One region of the Mesorhizobium sp. WSM4307 genome, then DNA from elsewhere that is predicted to be linked to it. Evidence: riboswitches for the same ligand, from Rfam matches in the RefSeq annotation. Region 1 holds a riboswitch; each other region holds the start of a gene.
What was found. A riboswitch is a leader RNA that binds a small molecule or an ion and turns the genes downstream of it on or off. The one in region 1 is predicted to bind cobalamin.
Positions count from the first base shown of each region.

Region 2: another riboswitch for cobalamin. It lies ahead of FJV83_RS12825 (aromatic ring-hydroxylating dioxygenase subunit alpha); the one in region 1 lies ahead of FJV83_RS11940 (CbtB domain-containing protein).
Region 3: another riboswitch for cobalamin. It lies ahead of FJV83_RS05035 (DUF1636 family protein); the one in region 1 lies ahead of FJV83_RS11940 (CbtB domain-containing protein).
Region 4: another riboswitch for cobalamin. It lies ahead of bluB (5,6-dimethylbenzimidazole synthase); the one in region 1 lies ahead of FJV83_RS11940 (CbtB domain-containing protein).

Region 1 is NZ_VFTB01000004.1:394,064-398,671, reverse strand. It holds gene cobO (cob(I)yrinic acid a,c-diamide adenosyltransferase) at 1-354, opposite strand, end outside; gene cobU (bifunctional adenosylcobinamide kinase/adenosylcobinamide-phosphate guanylyltransferase) at 354-866, opposite strand; gene FJV83_RS11945 (CbtA family protein) at 859-1,662, opposite strand; gene FJV83_RS11940 (CbtB domain-containing protein) at 1,678-1,857, opposite strand; cobalamin riboswitch at 1,890-2,088, opposite strand; gene FJV83_RS11935 (aromatic ring-hydroxylating dioxygenase subunit alpha) at 2,220-3,395, shown strand; gene FJV83_RS11930 (MFS transporter) at 3,399-4,598, opposite strand.
Region 2 is NZ_VFTB01000005.1:21,336-25,943, forward strand. It holds gene FJV83_RS12820 (hybrid-cluster NAD(P)-dependent oxidoreductase) at 1-751, opposite strand, end outside; gene FJV83_RS12825 (aromatic ring-hydroxylating dioxygenase subunit alpha) at 772-2,019, opposite strand; cobalamin riboswitch at 2,133-2,334, opposite strand; gene FJV83_RS12830 (DUF680 domain-containing protein) at 2,829-3,026, shown strand; gene FJV83_RS12835 (DUF680 domain-containing protein) at 3,099-3,302, shown strand; gene FJV83_RS12840 (DUF680 domain-containing protein) at 3,370-3,621, shown strand; gene ugpC (sn-glycerol-3-phosphate ABC transporter ATP-binding protein UgpC) at 3,707-4,608, opposite strand, start outside.
Region 3 is NZ_VFTB01000002.1:284,113-288,720, forward strand. It holds gene FJV83_RS05025 (substrate-binding domain-containing protein) at 1-968, shown strand, start outside; gene FJV83_RS05030 (class I SAM-dependent methyltransferase) at 1,142-1,789, shown strand; cobalamin riboswitch at 1,997-2,203, shown strand; gene FJV83_RS05035 (DUF1636 family protein) at 2,294-2,692, shown strand; gene FJV83_RS05040 (ABC transporter ATP-binding protein) at 2,689-3,477, shown strand; gene FJV83_RS05045 (ABC transporter substrate-binding protein) at 3,525-4,472, shown strand; gene FJV83_RS05050 (iron ABC transporter permease) at 4,472-4,608, shown strand, end outside.
Region 4 is NZ_VFTB01000001.1:651,772-656,379, reverse strand. It holds gene FJV83_RS03035 (DUF2277 domain-containing protein) at 35-301, opposite strand; gene FJV83_RS03030 (exodeoxyribonuclease VII small subunit) at 401-652, opposite strand; gene FJV83_RS03025 (histone deacetylase family protein) at 656-1,582, opposite strand; cobalamin riboswitch at 1,703-1,883, shown strand; partial or broken gene bluB (5,6-dimethylbenzimidazole synthase) at 1,984-2,562, shown strand; gene FJV83_RS03015 (hypothetical protein) at 2,736-3,719, opposite strand; gene FJV83_RS03010 (TetR/AcrR family transcriptional regulator) at 3,812-4,420, opposite strand; gene FJV83_RS03005 (MFS transporter) at 4,540-4,608, shown strand, end outside.

The DNA.
Region 1 (4,608 bases):
GGTCCAGGCAGCCTCGGCGGCAGCGATATCGCGCTTCAGATCCTGCGTCTCCCAGGTAAAGCCCTCGCCCATCGCGTGCCAGACGACGCGGTCGCCGAAGGCGGCAAACGCATCCTTCTCGCCGGTGTGCCATTTGCCCTTGATGAACTGCACGACGCCGACGCGCTTGCCATAGCCGAGCATGCGCAGCGCCAGCCCGAAGGCGGCGGTGGTCTTGCCCTTGCCGGGTCCAGTGTTGACGATCAGCAGCCCCTTCTCGACCGTCTTTTCCGCCACCTCGGCATCCTGCACCGCCTTGCGCTTGGCCATCTTGGCGCGGTGGCGTTCCTCGTCTTTTGCGTCGATATCGGTCATTATTTCACCTTGAGCGGCAGCCCGGCCACCATCAATAGCACCGTATCGGAAATTGCCGCGACCTGCTGGTTGAGCCGGCCGGCCGCGTCTCTGAAGCGGCGTGCCAGCGCATTGTCCGGCACGATACCTTGCCCGACTTCGTTGGAGACCACGAACCACGATCCGCGCGGCCGCGACAGCACGTCGGCGAGCCGCCGGCATTCTGCGTCCAGATCATGGTCGGCCAGCATATGATTGGTCAGCCACAGCGTCAGACAATCGACAAGCACCGGCTGGTTGTCGGGTAGCGCTTCGAGCGCGCCAGCGAGATCGAGCGGCGCATCGATGGTCGCCCACCCCTCACCGCGCCGCGACCGATGCAACGCGATGCGCTCGCGCATTTCGTCGTCATAGGCTTCAGCGGTGGCGATATAGGCCCATGGCGGCGGCAGCGCCGTCGCCAGGGTTTCGGCATGAGCGCTCTTGCCGGAGCGCGCACCGCCGATGATGAAGGTCAAACTGCGATCAGGCAAAGCTGTCGCGCAGGCTGGTCGCCGTGCCGGTGAAGCGTCCGCGTACCACGCCGACAACCGCGCCGAGCACCAGCCAGAACACCAGATTGGTCAGCGTTACCGCCACCACGAACTGGTGATGCAGGCCTTCGGGGATCGACGTTATGAAGCTGTCCGGCTGCGGCGCACCGACGATATGCGGCGCCACGATCAGGACCACCGCAAGGATCGCCAGCGGCAACGATTTGCGGAAGGCGAGAAGACCCAGGCCAGCCGCTGTCGCCGCCACCGTCGCCCACCACCAGATCTGGCGTTGGGTGAGGTCGGCCACCGGCATCGCCGGTAGTTCCGGCGGCAGGCTGAGGCCCGGGGCGAGCGTGAACGCGGCAAAACCAGCCAGACCCCAGAATACGCCCTGGCGCCAGTTGCCGATGCCGCCGGCGAATTCGGAAACCGCCACCAGGACCAGCGCGAAACCGATGCCGGTGACGATATTGGCCAGCACGCTGAAGGCGAAGCGCTCGAAGCCGTCGGCCGGCGCCCAGCCTTCGTCCTCCGCCGGCGCGGCTGCGTCAGCCGGTGCGGGTGCTGCGGTGCTCATGGCATTTCCCGCAGGTGCCGGGGTGCTCATGGCATTGGTGTCCGCAGCGGCGGGCGCCGCGGCATGCTCATGTTGATGGCCGCCACCGGCCTGTTCGTAGACTTCCGCCTTCAGGATGAGCGGCACGGTCGCATAGGTCTGCAAGCAGGCGAGAACGACGCCGGCCACGAGCCCTGCGATCGCCGCGATAAACACGACGTTGCGAAACAGATTCATGATGTCAGATCCTCGTCAGTGGCAGGGAAAAGCCATCGAATGGCGATAGTCGTGCGCGGCATTGTGGACCGCATCGATATGCGAGAACCCGACAAAGCCGATGATGAACGTGCCGAGCAGCGCGGCGAGCGCCAGCTGCATGAAGCGCGACTGCGAGGAGACGGAGGCGCCGAGGGAGACGGAAGCGGTGTTCATATCTTGTCCTTTCACCCTCCACCCGAGGGCCTGTCAGTTTTGCCGTCGTCGGCAGGTCTCCTGGCTCACGGATCAGCGCCCTTCCCCACCTTCCCGAAGACGAATCTTCAGTGGCATATGGAGAGGACTACCGCACACAGTTGCGGGGGCAGCCACGGCATTGGGCAAGAATTTCGCCCGCACCGCATTCCCTCTTGGCTCCAAAACGGAACCGACGACTGCATGACTATAGGGAAAATCGCGACACGCGGCAAACCAAATTCCGCCGGCAAACAGCGCGATTGCGCCATGCCGTCTCCAGGCACGACAATTGACAATTCTCCTGACCGGGTGTCGGCTGGCCGCTTCACAGGAAGCCAGCCATGCAGCCCATTGCCGGTGAGCGCGCCCCTTACAATGGCCTGACCCAGGCCGAGCCGACCCTGCCCTCGTCGGCCTATTGGGACGGTGAGAGCTACCAGCGCGACCTCGACGCCATCTGGTACAAAAACTGGCTGCTCGTCTGCCGCGAGGCCGATCTGGCCCAGCCGCTGGCCTTCCGCAGGTTTCGCATCGGCACGCAGGACATCATCGTGCTGCGCGACGACACCGGCGCCCTGCGCGCCTTCCACAACACCTGCCGGCATCGCGGTTCGCAGCTTTGCCAGGAGAGCGAGGGCCGGCTGAAGGCGCGGCTGATCACCTGCCCCTATCATGCCTGGTCCTATTCGCTGCGCGGCGACCTCGTGCGCGTGCCGTCGAAATCGTTGCCGGACGGCTTCGACAAGGCCGACCATCCGCTCTACCGCGTCGCGCTCTCGGTGTGGCGCGGCTTCGTGTTCATCAATCTGCAGGAGGGTGCGGCGGACTCCGCGCAGGCATCCTTCGATCCTGCCTCCGGCAATCTCGGCAACTGGCCGCTGGAAACGCTGGTATCGGGCCATGTGCTGCGCAAGGTGATGCACTGCAACTGGAAGATCTTTTGGGAGAACTTCAACGAGTGCCTGCACTGCCCGGGCATCCACAAGGACCTGTCGCGCCTGGTGCCAATCTATGGCCGAGGTCTGATGAGCCGGCACGACGATCCCGAATGGACGCGCCACGCCGACAATGACGCGCCGGAGTTTTCCGGAGGCCTGCGTGCCGGCGCCGAGACCTGGTCGCGCGACGGCAAGACGCACGGGCCGGTCTTCTCCGGGTTGACGCCGGCCGAACGCGTCGCCGGCCAGACCTACGCCACCAGCCTGCCCTCAATGTTCATCGTCGGCCATGTCGACTATGTCAGGACGGTACGCCTGGTGCCGCTCGGTCCCGAACAGACGGAGCTTATCGCCGAATGGCTGTTCGCGCCCGAGGCGCTGGCCGCGACCGACATCGACAACATCGTCGCCTTCGGCACACAGGTGCTGGAAGAGGACGCCGCCATCTGCGAGGTCAACCAGAGGGGCCTGCGCTCGATGCGCCACCATGCCGGCGTGCTCATGCCCGAGGAGTATGACCTGCACCGTTTCCACAACTGGGTGCGCGAGCGTCATGCGGCGCTTGCACCAAAGCCGTGATCCTCACAGTGACTTCGGCAGGTATCGCCACGTGACAAAACCGCAAACCGCCGCGAGCAGACCAAGCGTGACGAACACCGAGCCCAGCCCGAAGAAGGCGAGCACCACCGAATAGACCAGCGGCGGCGTCAGTTCGGAAAAATCGAGATAGGTGCGGTAGACCGCCGCCATCTGCGCCCGTTCATAGGAGCGCACCGAACGCATGAAGGCGGTCGAGCCCAGCGCGTCGAGCGCTATGGTGAAGAAGGCGCCGCACAGCAGGAACGCGCCGGTGAGCAGCGGGACGCTCTCTCCGACCGTGCCTGCCGCCAAAAGCATCGCCGACATGGCGAAATAAGCGAATGTCATGGTGCGCCGGCCGCCAAAGCGTTTTCCGGCCTTGCCCCAGAAGATCGCCATGAAGAGCAATGCGTTGCCCGCCGAAACCAGCAGGCCGCCGGCCAGCTTGCCCTCGCCGGTGATCACCATGAACAGCGGCCCATAGACGAAGAACGTCGTCCAGAAGCAGGAGCGGCCGAAGGCGATCAGCCAGGCAAGCCTCAATCTGGGCTGCGCGACGAAGCGGCCGATATTGGCGAGCGGATTGGCCGGCCGTGTCTTGCCGGGCCGGATCGACGGATTGTCGCCCAGCCGATAGGTCCAGAACAGCGCCAAGAGCGCTAGCGCGAACACCGCCACCGCACCATGCGCGGCATAGATACCGAAGCGCGTGTAGAGGAAGATGCCGAGTGTCGGCCCACCGGTCCAGGCAAACATCGACCACGCCATGCGCAGCGATTCGGCCTGCATGAAGTCGGTCTTGCGGATGTGGTCCATGATGTAGAGGTTGAGCGTGATCGAAAGCGCGCTGGCCCCCATGACACGGCACAGCATCCCGGCCAATTGCCCGGCCAGCGTGTGGGTGACGAAGAACAGCGAGCCGATGGCGAGCAGGCAGGCGCCTGCGGTGTAGACCCAGCGCCGGGCAAAGCGGCGGATCAGCAGCGGCATGAACAAGGTTACCGACAGGCCGAGCAGCGCCACGATGGTGTAGAGGATCGAGACGATCTGCTCATTGTGCAGGATTTCGTAGGCCTGGATCGGGATGACGCTCGACACCGTGGCGCGGGCAAAGGATTCGACCGCATAAAGCGAGGCGAAGGTGCGCGCATCCGCGGCCCTGAGGGCCGGGAGCCAGATTGGATGGCGCACATGGGTGGACATTGCTTCCCCA
Region 2 (4,608 bases), on a different contig from region 1:
GGTGGTATTTCGTCATGTCGAAGCCAGCGGCTTCAAGCATGCCGCGCACGGCGCGCATGAAAGGATCCGGACCGCAGCAGAAGATCTCGCGTTCGCGGAAATCGGGCGCCAGCAGCGGCAGCCGGATCGCGTCGATGCGGCCCATATGGCCATACCAGCCCTCGCGGCTCGACCGCTCCTCGATCATGAAGCCGAGCGACAGGCCCGGCATATGGCCGCCGAGCAGTTCGAGTTCCTTGCGGAAGATGATCTCTTCGGCGCGCCGCGCGCAGTTGACGAAGCCGACATCGGTCCATGGCGCGCAATCGTTCAGCCAACGCAGCATCGACATCATCGGCGTCACGCCGGAACCGGCCGAGATGAACAGATATTTGGCCGCCGGGTGGCTGTGCAGCGAAAAGTCGCCGCTCGGCCCATAAGCCTTGACGTGCGAACCGGGCACCAGGTGATCGAACATCCAGCGTGTGCCGATGCTGCCGGCCTGCGCCTTCACCGTCACCGCGATCGAGAACGGCCGTGACGGCGACGACGACAGCGTATAGGTGCGCATCAGCGGTCCGTCCGACGTCGGCAGTTCCAGCGTCACGAACTGGCCCGGCTTGTAGCGGAACCAGGTCTGGTTGTCGGAGCGGAAGGTGAAGGTCTTGACGTCAGGCGCCTCGTCGCTGACGCCGATCACTTCCAGCACCTGCAGCCTGTCGTTCCAGGGCGCCATCTGATCGAGATGGCGATAGAGGCCAAGATCCGTCATCGCGTTCATCCCCAAACCTCTCAGGCGACACTGCGCAGGGCCGGCCGGCCGTCTTCGGCAAGCCGTGGGCCGATGAAGGACGCGTACCATTCGACAAACTGGATCACGCCGCCCTCGTGCAGCTCCGAATAGGGGCCGGGCTCATAGGCCGGCGACAGAATGCCGAAGGCGTTTTCCTCGACGATGCGGCGATCCTGGTCGTTGGTCTCGGTCCAGACATGGGTGAGTTCGGCAAGATCGTAGTCGACGCCCTCGACTGCGTCCTTGTGCACCAGCCATTTGGTCGTCACCGCGGTTTCCGTGGCGCTGATCGGCAGCACGCGGAAGGTGACGGCATGGTCGCCGAGGATGTGGTTCCACGTCGTCGGATAGTGATAGAGCAGCAAGGAGCCGATGCGGTCGGCCGAGACGCTGTCGGACAGGTTCTTCTTCACCGCCCGCTTGCCCGTCATCGTGTAGCTGACCGCATCGCGCAGCAGCGGCGCGCGGGTGGCGCGGTATTGCCCGGCCGGATCGATGCGGAACTTGCTCGGCAGCCCGGCCGCCTCGCATTTGGCCCAGTGTGCCAGCATTTCCGGATCGCTGTCGGCGCCTTGCACGCCGGTCACCGTCGGGGCTTCCGGGAAGGTCTTGCACAGTTCCGGGTGATTGCCGGCGCAATGATAGCACTCGCGGTTGTTTTCCCAGACGAGCTTCCAGTTGCCCTTCTCGACGATCGTGCTCTCGAAGGCGATCTTTGCTTCGCTGAGCCGGTGCGGCTTGAGATAGGGTTCGATCATCGCCCGCATCGGCGCGAAGTCGGCGGGTTCCTTGGCCAGGCAGATGAAGATATAGCCGGCCACGCTTTCGCAGGCGACCGGCTTCAGGCCGAACTGGCTTTTGTCGAAGCCGTCTGCCATCTGGCGGGCAAACAGCAGCCTTCCGTCCAACTCATAGGTCCATTGGTGATAGGGGCAGACCAGCTTGGCGGCCATGCCCTTGTCGGTGTTGCAGACGCGGCTGCCGCGGTGGCGGCAGGAATTGTGGAAGGCGTTGATCTTGCCCTGCTGATCGCGCACCAGCACGACAGGGTAGTCGCCGATCTGTACGGTGATGAAGCTGCCGGGCTTGGGCAGTTCGCAATCATGGCCGACGAACAGCCAGTCGCGATACCAGATCAGCTCCATGTCGAGCTTGAAGAAATCGGGATCGGTATAGAAGGGTTGCTCGAGCGAGAAGCCCTCTCTGCGGCCATTCAACAGCCTCAGCATATCGTTGCGCGCATCCATGTCCTGTCCTCATACTTCAAGGACTGAACTGGTGGTGATTGAGGAAGGATGAGACGCAGCTCGGCGAAAGCCGGGCACGCGCGATCCGCCTCTTGACCGCCCACCGCGATCAGTCGAGTTCAAAAATCTCGGGCTGGTTTCCGGGCTCTGGAGTGTCCTTGCGGACGGTCGCGACACCTTCCCAGGCTTTTGCCCAGTGGTCTCCCGTTGCGACTTGAACTCCACCACCGTTGCGGGGGCAGCGCCGGATTTTGACCGGCTTCCCAATTCTCCGCCCCGTCGTCACGAAGCGGCACCTGAGATGACATGATCTAATCACGACAGCGTTTGCGACATCGGCATGAAAGCGACATCGTATCCATGCGGCGCGACACGCATGCGCAACGATCAGGTCACGGGCAGCGGTCACGAAAATCGCCTCCGCCGATAGCTGTGCCGGCTGTCAAAATCGACCCGGAACTGGGGCAAAAGAGGTTAACGGTTTCGAAAAGTGACTATTAGCAGACTCTAAAATCGAACCGAACGGTTCGTTTCTGTTGACGGTGCGTGCAGGACGGTGTGAACGATGGACCTCCGATACAGTCTGTGACCTTGCGGCTGGCGTTTACTAAGTGGTTGATATCAAAAAGAAAAATGCATGGCTCGGAAGCCCTGGCACAATTTCAAGTGGTGGATTCTTGGTCCACACGGAACAACTTCGTGATTGGAAACGGCGAACTGGCTTTCCCACATCGGGCCTGTCCGAACGACGCGATTTCAATCCCAAGACACGCCGCTAGACGGACGGAAAAAATACTGGAGTACCAAAAATGAAAAAGATTGTTCTCACTGCCGCCGCCCTTCTGGCTATTTCCGGCAGCGCCTTTGCTGGTAGCGACCACTATGGTTCGAATGCCGCCGCAGCCACGGCTGTCGACAGCTCGTACACCGCTTCGACCAACAAGTCGGAGCCGGCTGCTCAGACGCCTGCCCAGGGCGCCGATCGCAACCTCTTCGGCAACAACTAACAACAGATCCCGGCCGACAGCGGGCTTTTCGCCCGCCGCTCTGGCCGACCTTGAGAAATTCAGGAGACTAACATGAGCAAGATCATCCTTGCTGCCGCCGCCGTCCTGGCCATTTCCGGCAGCGCCTTCGCTGGCAGCGACAACTACGGTTCCAACGGTGCCAACCAGTCGGCCGCTGCGGCCGACCATTCCTACACGGCTTCGGTCGACAAGTCGGCTCCGGCCACCCAGCTGCCTGCTCAGCAGGGCGCTGACCGCAACCTCTTCGGCAAGTAATGCCGGTTTACGGGAATGGCGGCGATGCCGGCCGTTCCCGTGAAATCCAGAAATTCAGGAGACTAACATGAACAAGATCATCCTTGCTGCCGCCGCCGTTCTGGCCATCTCCGGCAGCGCTTTCGCGGGCAGCGACAATTTTGGTTCCAATGGCGCCAACCAGCCCGCCGTGACTTCGCCCGCCGCAACTTCGATTGACAACTCGCGTACGGCTTCGATCCGCGAGAGCGGCTCGCCTGTCTACAAGCTGCTCAATTCGTCGGGCGACGCGCAGAAGTCCGCTCCTCAGGGCAGCGACCGCAACCTCTTCGGCCGTTAACAGCCGTAGCTGATTTCCAAAAAAGGAGCGGCGGGCCTGGCCCGCCGCTCTTTTTTGTTGCCTTGACCCAGCAGGACCGGCGGCCTCAAGCCGCTTTTGCTTCCGGCTTTTGCAGCGCGAAGGAATGTCCGTCCGCATCGAAGATATGCAGGTCCTCGGCATTGGCGCTCAGCCGCAATGTCGAACCGCGCTTGACCTCGACATTGCCCGGCAGTTTGGTCACCAGCGGCAGGTCGGCGCGGCCGATATCGACATAGACCAGCTGGACCTCGCCGAGCTGCTCGACATAGTCGACCGTTCCCTCGAACAGATAGTCCGCGCCGCTGGCGATCATCAGGTCTTCCGGCCGCACGCCGAAACTGACCGCCGCGCCCTTGGCCGAGGCCGGCGTGGTGATCGGCACCGCCGCCTTGCGGCCGCCGACATGGCTGACGACGGTCGGGTTGCCGGTCTTGTCGATGGTTGCCGGCAGGATGTTCATGGCCGGTGAGCCGATGAACTGGGCGACGAACAGATTGCCGGGTTTCTTGTAAAGGTCCATCGGCGTGCCGACCTGTTCGACATGGCCGTCCTTCAGCACCACGATGCGGTCGGCCAGCGTCATCGCCTCGACCTGGTCGTGGGTGACATAGATCATCGTCGTGTTGGGCATCGATTCCTTGAGCTTGGCGATCTCGATGCGCGTGGCGACGCGTAGCGCGGCGTCAAGGTTCGACAGCGGCTCGTCGAACAGGAACACTTTCGGATTGCGCACGATGGCGCGGCCGATGGCGACACGCTGGCGCTGGCCGCCCGACATCGCCTTGGGCAGTCGGTCGAGATACTTGGTCAATTGCAGGATTTCCGCCGCCTGGCGCACGCGGCGGTCGATCTCGGCCTTGTTCTCCTTGCCGATCTTCATCGAGAACGCCATGTTGTCGTAGACCGTCATATGCGGATAGAGCGCGTAGGACTGGAACACCATGGCGATGCCGCGCTTGGACGGCG
Region 3 (4,608 bases), on a different contig from region 1:
CGAGGAACACGCTTCATGCCGTGCTTCTGGCAGGCGCGGGCCTGTGCATTGCAGGAGCCGCCCAGGCCGCCGACCCGATGGTCAAGGCCTGCGCCAAGGACGGCCAGTTCATCATCGGCTTCTCGCAGGCCAACAACGCCGAACCCTATCGCCAGCATGTCAATGACGAACTGACGGCGGCGGCCAAGGCCGTGCCGGGCTTCACTCTGCAGATCGCCGACGGCGCCGGCAACGTCAACACGCAGACCTCGCAGGTCGACAATTTCATCACCCAGAAAGTCGATCTGCTGCTGATCTCGCCCTTCGAGGCGGCACCGCTGACGCCGGCGGTGAAGCGCGCCATGGATGCCGGCATCCCGGTCATCGAGCTCGACCGCAAGACGGTCGGCGATCCCGGCAAGGACTACACCGCCTTCATCGGCGGCGACAATTACAAGATTGCGCTCGAGGCCGGCAAATACACCGCCAAGACCTTGCTGCCGGATGGCGGCGAGGCGGCGGTGCTGGAAGGCTTGCCGAGCTCGACGCCGGCGGTGGAGCGGCTGAACGGCTTCAAGGACGGCGTCAAGGGGAATGCCAAGATCCAGGTCGTCGCCGAGCAGGCCGCCGACTGGGTGCCGGACAAAGCCCAGACCGCCTTTGCCGCCATGCTGCAGGCGCATCCCGACATCAAGGTGCTCTATGCCTCCAACGACATGATGGCGGCCGGCGCGCTGCTTGCCGCCAAGGGAGCCGGCAAGGACGTCAAGATCATCGGCACCGACGGCCTGCCTGGACCGGCCGGCGGCATCGAGGCCGTCGCCAAGGGCGACTGGGCGGCAACCTTCACCTACCCGACGGGTGCGAAGGAAGCGATCGAGATGTCGAAGAAGATCCTGCTCGACTGCTCGACCTCGGTGGAGCCGACGGTAACGGTCGAGACGACGGCGATCACGGCGGAGAATGCCAAGCAGCTGATGGGGAAGTGAAGGGCGATTAGCGCTCGGCGCTGAGGTTGAGACAGCAGGGCCCCGCGCGGGGCCTTGCTTTTTTGCTATTGCTAGATCTGGTCGTGCTCGTGCCAGCTTCGGCCCGCCACCCCAGTCGCTTACTTTGCGTTTAGCCCCGTCATGTAAGGATCCGTAATCCCAAGGGGGCGCGAATGCTGGATAATTACGAGGCCGACCGGTTTGGCGTGATTCACCAGATCGACGTCACGCCGATCAAATACGACAAGCAGTACATTTCCTATTACGAGGATCTGAGCGACCGGACCATCAAGCTCGGCTATCAGCGGCTTGGCTGGGTGCTGGGGGTCACCGGTGAGATACCTCGATCCGTGCTGGAGATTGGTTATGGCACCGGCACCTTTGTCGAGGCCGCCAAAATTACCGGGGTTGCCGACTGTGCCGGCTGCGACATCACCAGATTTCCGCTGCCCGAGGGCGTCCGCTTTGTCGATTGGGACGAGGCGCTCGCCGGCTCGTGGGATCTCGTCGCCATGTTCGACGTGCTCGAGCACATTCCGGATCTGGGTTTCCTCGCCCGCCTTCAGAGCCGCCACCTGGCCATCGCCGTCCCTTACTGCCGCTGGCGTGAACTCGGCGCCGACGGCGAAGCGTGGTTTCGGACGTGGCGCATGCGTCTGCCTAACGAGCACCTGCACCATTTCGACCGTGACTCGCTGGTGGCGCTCCTCGAGCATTACGGCTTCGAATGCGTGACGCTGAATTGCTTTGAAGACGAGATCAGACTGCGGCCGGGCGAAGCGGGTCCGAATATTCTGTCAGGCTTTTTCAGAAAGCTATAGGCCGGTTCCTCGGCGACCGCGGCCAGGTGTCATGCCTCCTGCCTGGTGACCGCTCGCGGCTGAAAACCGCAGCCGCGCCGAAGCCGCATTGCGCGACGACAGGGGTTGACATCGCCGCGAAACATCGCTTCAAACGTAATGTTATTACATATGGAGCATGTGGCGACGGCGTCGCAAAAAACTCATTGCGATGCGATCGACGGAAATCTACGGTGGGTGCGTGATGGCCCCCGCGCCGAAAGGCAAGGGGTGAAAAGGGAACACGGTGAGACCTCAAAAGGTCGAGGCCGTGGCTGCCCCCGCAACTGTAAGCGGTGAGCAAGATCCGACATGCCACTGGCCGGCAAGGCTGGGAAGGCTGGATTGCGCCGAGACCCGCGAGCCAGGAGACCTGCCATCAACTGAGTTGACCGGACGGGGTGTGCCGGGAGGAGGCGTGGACGTCGGTCTTGTCGGCCGGCTCGCCAACATCCTTCCGTCGCCAGTTTTGAAAGTGACGGAAAGTTGGACGGCGCCATCGATCATCGTATCATCGTGTGCACGCTTTGCCGCGACGTTCCGACCGGCATCAGGTCGGGCGAAAGCCTGTGCGTGGATTTGCGCTCCCGGCTCGCAGCCTGCCATGAACCCGCCGTGGCGCATGGCTTCACGGTCGAAGGCGTCGAATGCATGGCGGGCTGCGCGCGGCCGCTGACGGTGGCCTTCCAGGCGCCGGGCAAGGCCTCCTATCTCTTCGGCTCCATCGACGCCGAGGCCGACGCCGGCGATCTCCTGCGATTTGCCCGACTTTACGCCTCGCTCGCCGACGGCTGGTGCAATTCCGGACAACGTCCGCCGCGACTGGCCGGCAAGACACTGGCCCGCATTCCCGGGCCGGCCAAGTTTCCGGGCAACAGCCGATGACAATGCCACTCCTCGAAGCGCGCGACCTCAGCGCCATGGTCAATGGCCGGCATCTGGTCCACGCCTTCAGCCTGTCGGTGGCCTCGGGCGATCGCCTTGCCATCATCGGCCCCAATGGCGCCGGCAAGACCACGCTGCTGCGCATGCTGTCGGGCATGCTCAGGCCAAGTGCGGGCGAGGTGAAGCTTGGCGGGCGCCGCCTGGACCGTATCGCGACCGCCGAGCGGGCCCTGCATATCGCCGTCGTCGGCCAGACCGACCAGCCGGACCCGCGGCTGGCGGTGATCGACTATGTCGAGCTCGGCCGCGTCCCGCATGCCGGCCTGAGACGCAGGAGCGAGGAGCGCGACATCGTCGTCGACGCGTTGCGCCGGACCGGCCTGTTGCCGCTGCTTGGCCGCACCATCGGCTCGCTGTCGGGCGGCGAGCGCCAGCGCGCCCAACTGGCGCGCGCCATCGCGCAGCAACCGAAAGTGCTGTTCCTCGACGAGCCGACCAACCATCTCGATCCGCGCGCCCGCGGCGAGCTGCTCGAGCTCGTAGCCGGCTTCGGCATGACGGTGATCGCGGTGCTGCACGATCTGGCCCTGGTGGCGCCCTTCGCCACCAGGGTCGCGGTGATGAGCGAGGCGCGGCTGCATGCGCTGGCGGCACCCGGCGAAGCGCTGACGCAAAAGCTGATCCGCGAGATTTTCGGCGTCGACGTGTTTCGCCTGCGCCATCCGACCGAAGACCGCGAACTCACGGTGTTCGATGTTCCGAACCGCGCCGCGCCGCCATCCTGATCGAGCCCATCCCTCATCCGACACTGTTCAGCCAAGGAGCAAAATCCGTGAAACGCCTCGCCCTGTCGCTCGTCTTCTTGCTGCTGGCCCCGGCAGCCTTCGCCTTCCCGGTCACCGTCGACAGCTGCGGCAAGCCGCTGACCTTCGACGCGCCACCCAAGCGCGCCGTCATCCATGATCTCAACATGGCCGAAATGGCCTTCGCGCTGAAGCTGCAGCCGTCGATCGTCGGCCTGACCGGCATCACCGGATGGTACAAGGTCGGCCCCGAGTTCAAGGCCGAGCAGGGTTCCATCCCGGAACTGGCGCCCAAATACCCGACGCTCGAAAACCTCGTCGCCGTCGAGCCCGATTTCTTCTTCGCCGGCTGGTACTATGGCATGAAGCCGGGTGGCGACGTGACGCCCGACAGGCTCGCCCCGCACGGCATCAAGACGCTGGTGCTGACCGAAAGCTGCGTCCATCTCGACAAGAACCGTCCGGCCGCCTCGATGGACCTGCTCTATGGCGATGTCGAAAAGCTGGGCAAGATCTTCGGCAAGGACGCGGACGCGGAGAAGCTTGTCTCCGGCTGGAAGGCGCAACTCGCGGAAATCATCGCCAAGGTTGGCGACCGCAAGGGGACGCGGGTATTCCTCTATGATTCCGGCGAGGACAAGCCGTTCACATCAGGCAAATTCGCCATTCCGAGCGCCATGATCGCGGCCGCGGGTGGGGACAACATCATGGCCGACATGGACACCAGCTGGGGCAACACGGACTGGGAAACCGTGGCGTCGCGCAATCCGCAGTTCCTCATCCTGCTCGATTACCAGGATGGCGGCGGCTACAAGAAACTGCTCGATTTCTTGAAGGCGCACCCGGCGATGAAGGAGACGGACGCGGTCAAGAACGAGCGCTTCGTGGCGCTGCGCTATGCCGAACTGACGCCCGGGCCGGCAAACATCGAGGCGATCGGCAAGATCGCCAGGGCGATGCATCCGGAAGCGTTCTGATGCTTGTTGCCCCTGGGCATAAATCCGGCGCGCTTTCGGGACACAAGGCATTCGCGCTAGCGATGGTGGCGGGCACGATGGCGATCGTCGGCCTCCTGCTGCTGTCGATCGCCTATGGTTCGACGCTGATCCCACT
Region 4 (4,608 bases), on a different contig from region 1:
CTCCTTGTCAGCGGTCGAGGGCCCCTTGGCGGCATCAGGCAAAGCGGATCGCCGCCTTTGCCCGCAGTTTGGCCGCCACCTCTTCGCGATTGCGCGGATGCTGGTTGGTTTCAAGCGAATCGAGGAGTTCACGCGCCGATGCCGCGATGGCTTCGACCGCATGATCGAACGCATGCTGGTTCTGTTTCGACGGTCGTGTCGTTCCGCTCAGCTTGCGGACGAACTGAAGGGCTGCGTCGCGCACTTCGTCATTGGTTGCGGGCGGGTCAAAATTGAACAGGGTCTTGATGTTTCTGCACATCGCTTCCGTATCTCCTTTTGTCCTGGAGCCGTTTCAATCGGGACGAGCTTAATTCTCAACCATGATCGTGTCCAAAAACCGGAAAGGCTGCTCCGTGCCTCAGTCCGCGTCGAGCGGTTCTGTTCCGACCGGCTTGCCGTCGCGCGACAGCCTGATCTTCTCGACCTTGTCCTCGGCGGCCTTCAGCAGCCGGTCGCAATGCGCCTTCAGCGCCTCGCCGCGCTCGTAGATCTTGATCGACTGGTCGAGCGGCACGTCGCCACGCTCCAGATCATCGACGATCTTCTCCAGCGCGTCGAGTGCCTGCTCGAAGCTCATCGCCTTGACGTCTTCGTTGGTTTCACCAGCCATCATTCATCCTTTCATCAGTCGCCCGACATGGGCGGCGACCGAAAATGCCAGTCCCTGCAGATCGTAACCGCCCTCAAGCAGGCTGACGAGCCGGTTGCCGCTGTGGCGCGCGGCGCGCTGCATCAGCTGGCCGGTCGCCCAGTCGAAATCGTCCTCGGTCAGGTTGATCTCGGCCAGCGGATCGCGGTGATGCGCGTCGAAACCGGCCGAGATGATGATCAGGTCAGGCGCGAAATTGTCGAGCGACGGCAGCACCCGCGACAGGAAGGCATCGCGAAACACCTCGCTGCCGGTCTGCGGCGCCAAGGGCGCGTTGACGATGTTGCCGGCGCCGGTCTCGGTCTTCGCGCCAGTGCCGGGATAAAGCGGCATCTGGTGCGTCGAGCAATAGAGAACCGAGGGATCGTCCCAGAAAATGTCCTGCGTGCCGTTGCCGTGATGCACATCCCAGTCGACGACGGCGACGCGCTCGGCGCCATGCTTCTTCTGCGCATAGCGCGCGGCGATCGCCGCCGTGTTGAAGAAGCAGAAGCCCATCGCGGTGGTCTTTTCGGCATGGTGGCCGGGCGGCCTTGCGGCGACGAAGACATTGTCGGCGCGGCCTGCAAAGACGTCGTCGACGGCGGCGTTGGCGGCGCCGATCGCGGCGATCACCGCCTGCCAGCTCTTCGGGCTGGCGGTGGTGTCGGCATCGATGCGGGCAATACCCTCCTCGGGAATGGCGGCACGCACACGGGCGACGAAATCGGCGGGGTGCGCGTAGAGGATGGTGGCCTCGTCGCCCTCCGGCGCCTTGGCACGATCGAGCGCGGCAAAAGCCTCGTCGTCGAGCACGCGCTCGATGGCGCGCAAGCGGTCCGGCCGCTCGGGGTGGCCGGGCGGCGTGATGTGTTCGAGGAAGATCGGGTGCGTGTAGAGACGGGTTGTCATGCTCCCTATCTAGTGCCCCGGCGCCGCGATGGCCATGCATTGCGGCTCGATCACTGGGGAAAATCGCGCCTGCGTCCATTGGCGCCGCTGCGGGGATTGGCGCGGCCGAGGCTTCGGCGTAAGGTCGCGCCACTGCCTGGTGCTCGCCGCAAGCGGGAGAATCGGGAACACGGTTGAATTCCGTGGCGTGCCCAACGCTGTGAGGGGGACCGCGCCGGTAAATGCCACTGTCGATGACGGGAAGGCACCGGACGCGGGTTGATCCCGAGCCAGAAGACCGGCCTGGCAGCCATCGTCATCCGCATGGTCAGGCGGCTGGCATCGGAGCAACGTGCGTCCAGTTGGATGCACAAAGTGCGCTCTGACGGTGTGGAGCTATTGCAATCGCAAGGGGACGAGCGATGCCGGAACACATGACCGCTCCTGTGGGCGACGGATTTGACCAGACGGCGCGCGACGCGGTCTATCGCGCCATGTTCACGCGGCGCGACGTGCGCAGCCATTTCCTGCCCGACGCGCTCGACGACGAGGTGTTGGCGCGGCTTCTGCTTGCCGCCCATCACGCGCCATCGGTCGGCTTTATGCAGCCATGGAATTTCATCGTCATCCGCGACGCCGCGCGACGGGCAGAGGTGCGCGACCTGTTCCTGGCCGCGCGCGAACAGGAACTGCCTGAAATCGAGGGGGAACGACAGGCGCTCTACCGCAAGCTGAAGCTCGAAGGTATCTGCGAAAGCGCCCTCAACATCTGCATCACCTGTGACCGTCGGCGCTCGCAAGGCTCGCCACTGGGCCGCTGGCACAATCCGGAAATGGATCTCTACAGCACGGTCTGCGCGGTGCAGAATTTCTGGCTGGCCGCGCGTGCCGAAGGCGTCGGCGTCGGCTGGGTCAGCATCATCGAGCCGCAAGCGTTGAAGAGCCTGCTGGCCATTCCCGAGCATGTGACGCCCGTCGCCTATCTCTGCGTCGGCCGGGTTTCCGAGTTCGCATCCAAACCAGACCTGGAAACGCATGGCTGGGGCCGGCGGCTGCCGCTGCCCGACCTGATCATGAGCGAGACTTTTTGCGGGCAAGGCGAGGCGCCACTGAAATCGACCGTGGCCCGCCTCAACGCCTCCGATGTCGCGCCGGCGACGACCTGCCCAGCCGATCAGTTCGTCGCGCCGGCCGTGCCCCAGCGCGAGCCACCAAAGGAGGCCAGCGCCTTGTCCTTCAGCTCCCTGAACTTCGACGACGCCTCGGCCAGCCTGATATCCCAGGCCGGATCGGGCACCTGGCCGGCGATGGTCTTGAAATAGACCTGCATCAGGCAAGCGATGGCGAAGGGCTCGATGAAGGCCGCCTTGAAGGCCCAGGCAAAGACGATGGCAAGCACGAAGGCCCAGCCGGCGAGTTGTCCGGGCATGATGAAGAGAACGGCGCTGGCCGGAGCCAGCATCAGCAGGAAGATGACGAAAGACACGCCCCACATGATGACCGCCAGCCAGACGGCGTTCTTGACCATGGTCTTGCCGTTCTGGGCGTAGAGCACGACGCCTTGCCGCGCCGTCTCGAAGGGTGAGGACGAGTTGATGCGGATGTTGTAGCCGAGGATGATCTCGTCGACATAGGTGAGCGACAGGCGGATCACCGTGTTGATGAAGGAGACCAGACCGCTCAGGCCCGGAATGGGCAGGAAAGCAGCGATGCCGCCGAGCAGGCCGGTGATGGCGCGGATGGCGCCCTTGACCAGCTGGTCGACGACGAAAAGGATGTTGGCCTCGGCGAAACGCTCGGTCACGACCTGCCTGGCATAGGCGATCTGGTTCTGGCCGTCGGGGACATCCCGGCCGTCGATCAGATGGACCATCACGGCGATATGGCCGGCCTTGACGACGTAGAGGATATATTCGCGGATCCAATAGACGGCGATCGAAACCACGCCGAAGCCGACCACGCCGCCCCACAGGGCAAAGGACATCGGCCCGTCGGGATCCGTGGAGATATGGCCGACGCCATAGCCGACCGATGCACCGGTGCCGGTCGCCACGATATAGGCAAGCGTGATGCCGAAATAGACGATCATGCGAAAGACAATGAAAGGCCAGGTCCGCATCATGATGGACACCGACCTGCCGATATCGAAATCCCACATGCCCGAATCTCCCCTCAGAGATGGCTGGGAAGGATGCGCTCACCCCGAGGATTGTCAATCATGAGCGGTGGACAGCGGTGCGCAACGGGGATTTAGCTCTGTTTCGACGCTGGTTTTCTGAGCAGTCCCTCGAGCAATTGCTTGAACGCCGCAACCACGATCTTCGACGTCGCTTCGGGGTCGTTCGAATTAGCGATCCGCTGCGCCGCCTGGCTGCTCGCCCCGTTGATCAGCCGCGCGGCGGTCTCGGGGTCGACGCCCGGGACGACCACCCCTTCCCCCTGCAGCGCGGTCAGATGATCGGTCATTGAACCGACGCAGGCATTGGCATTCGACCATTGCGCGGGATCGCCCAGTACGGCCGGACCGTCGCGGAACATAATGCGCTGGATTTCCGGCTCCAGCGCCATTTCGATATAGGTCGTGCACTCGTCGACGAAATGCTGCCAGCGGGTCGGCGCTCTCGACGCGACCTCATTGACCCGAGCAGCCATCTCGCCGTCGATTTCGGCGATAACCGCCTCCAGCAGTCCCTTTTTGTCGCCGAAATGGTGGTAGAGGGCGCCGCGCGTCAGCCCGGCCGATGCCGTGAAATCATCCATCGACGCTTCGGCATATCCGATCGTGCCAAAGGCCTGGCGGGCCGCGGCGATCAGCTTGGCGCGCGTCTCGGCGATCATTTCCTTGCGGGGTCTGTGCATTTCCGTCTGGTCCTATTCACATACGTTCCGTATGCCAATTGACATACGTCGCGTATGCTCTATCTAATGATCATACGCTTCGTATGTAATTGTCGAACCGCCCTTTGTCGAGGAACCCCATGCAAAACCCCTATTCGGAAATCTTCCGCGCCCCTGGAGCGAGGGGCTTTGCGGCCGCCGGCTTCATG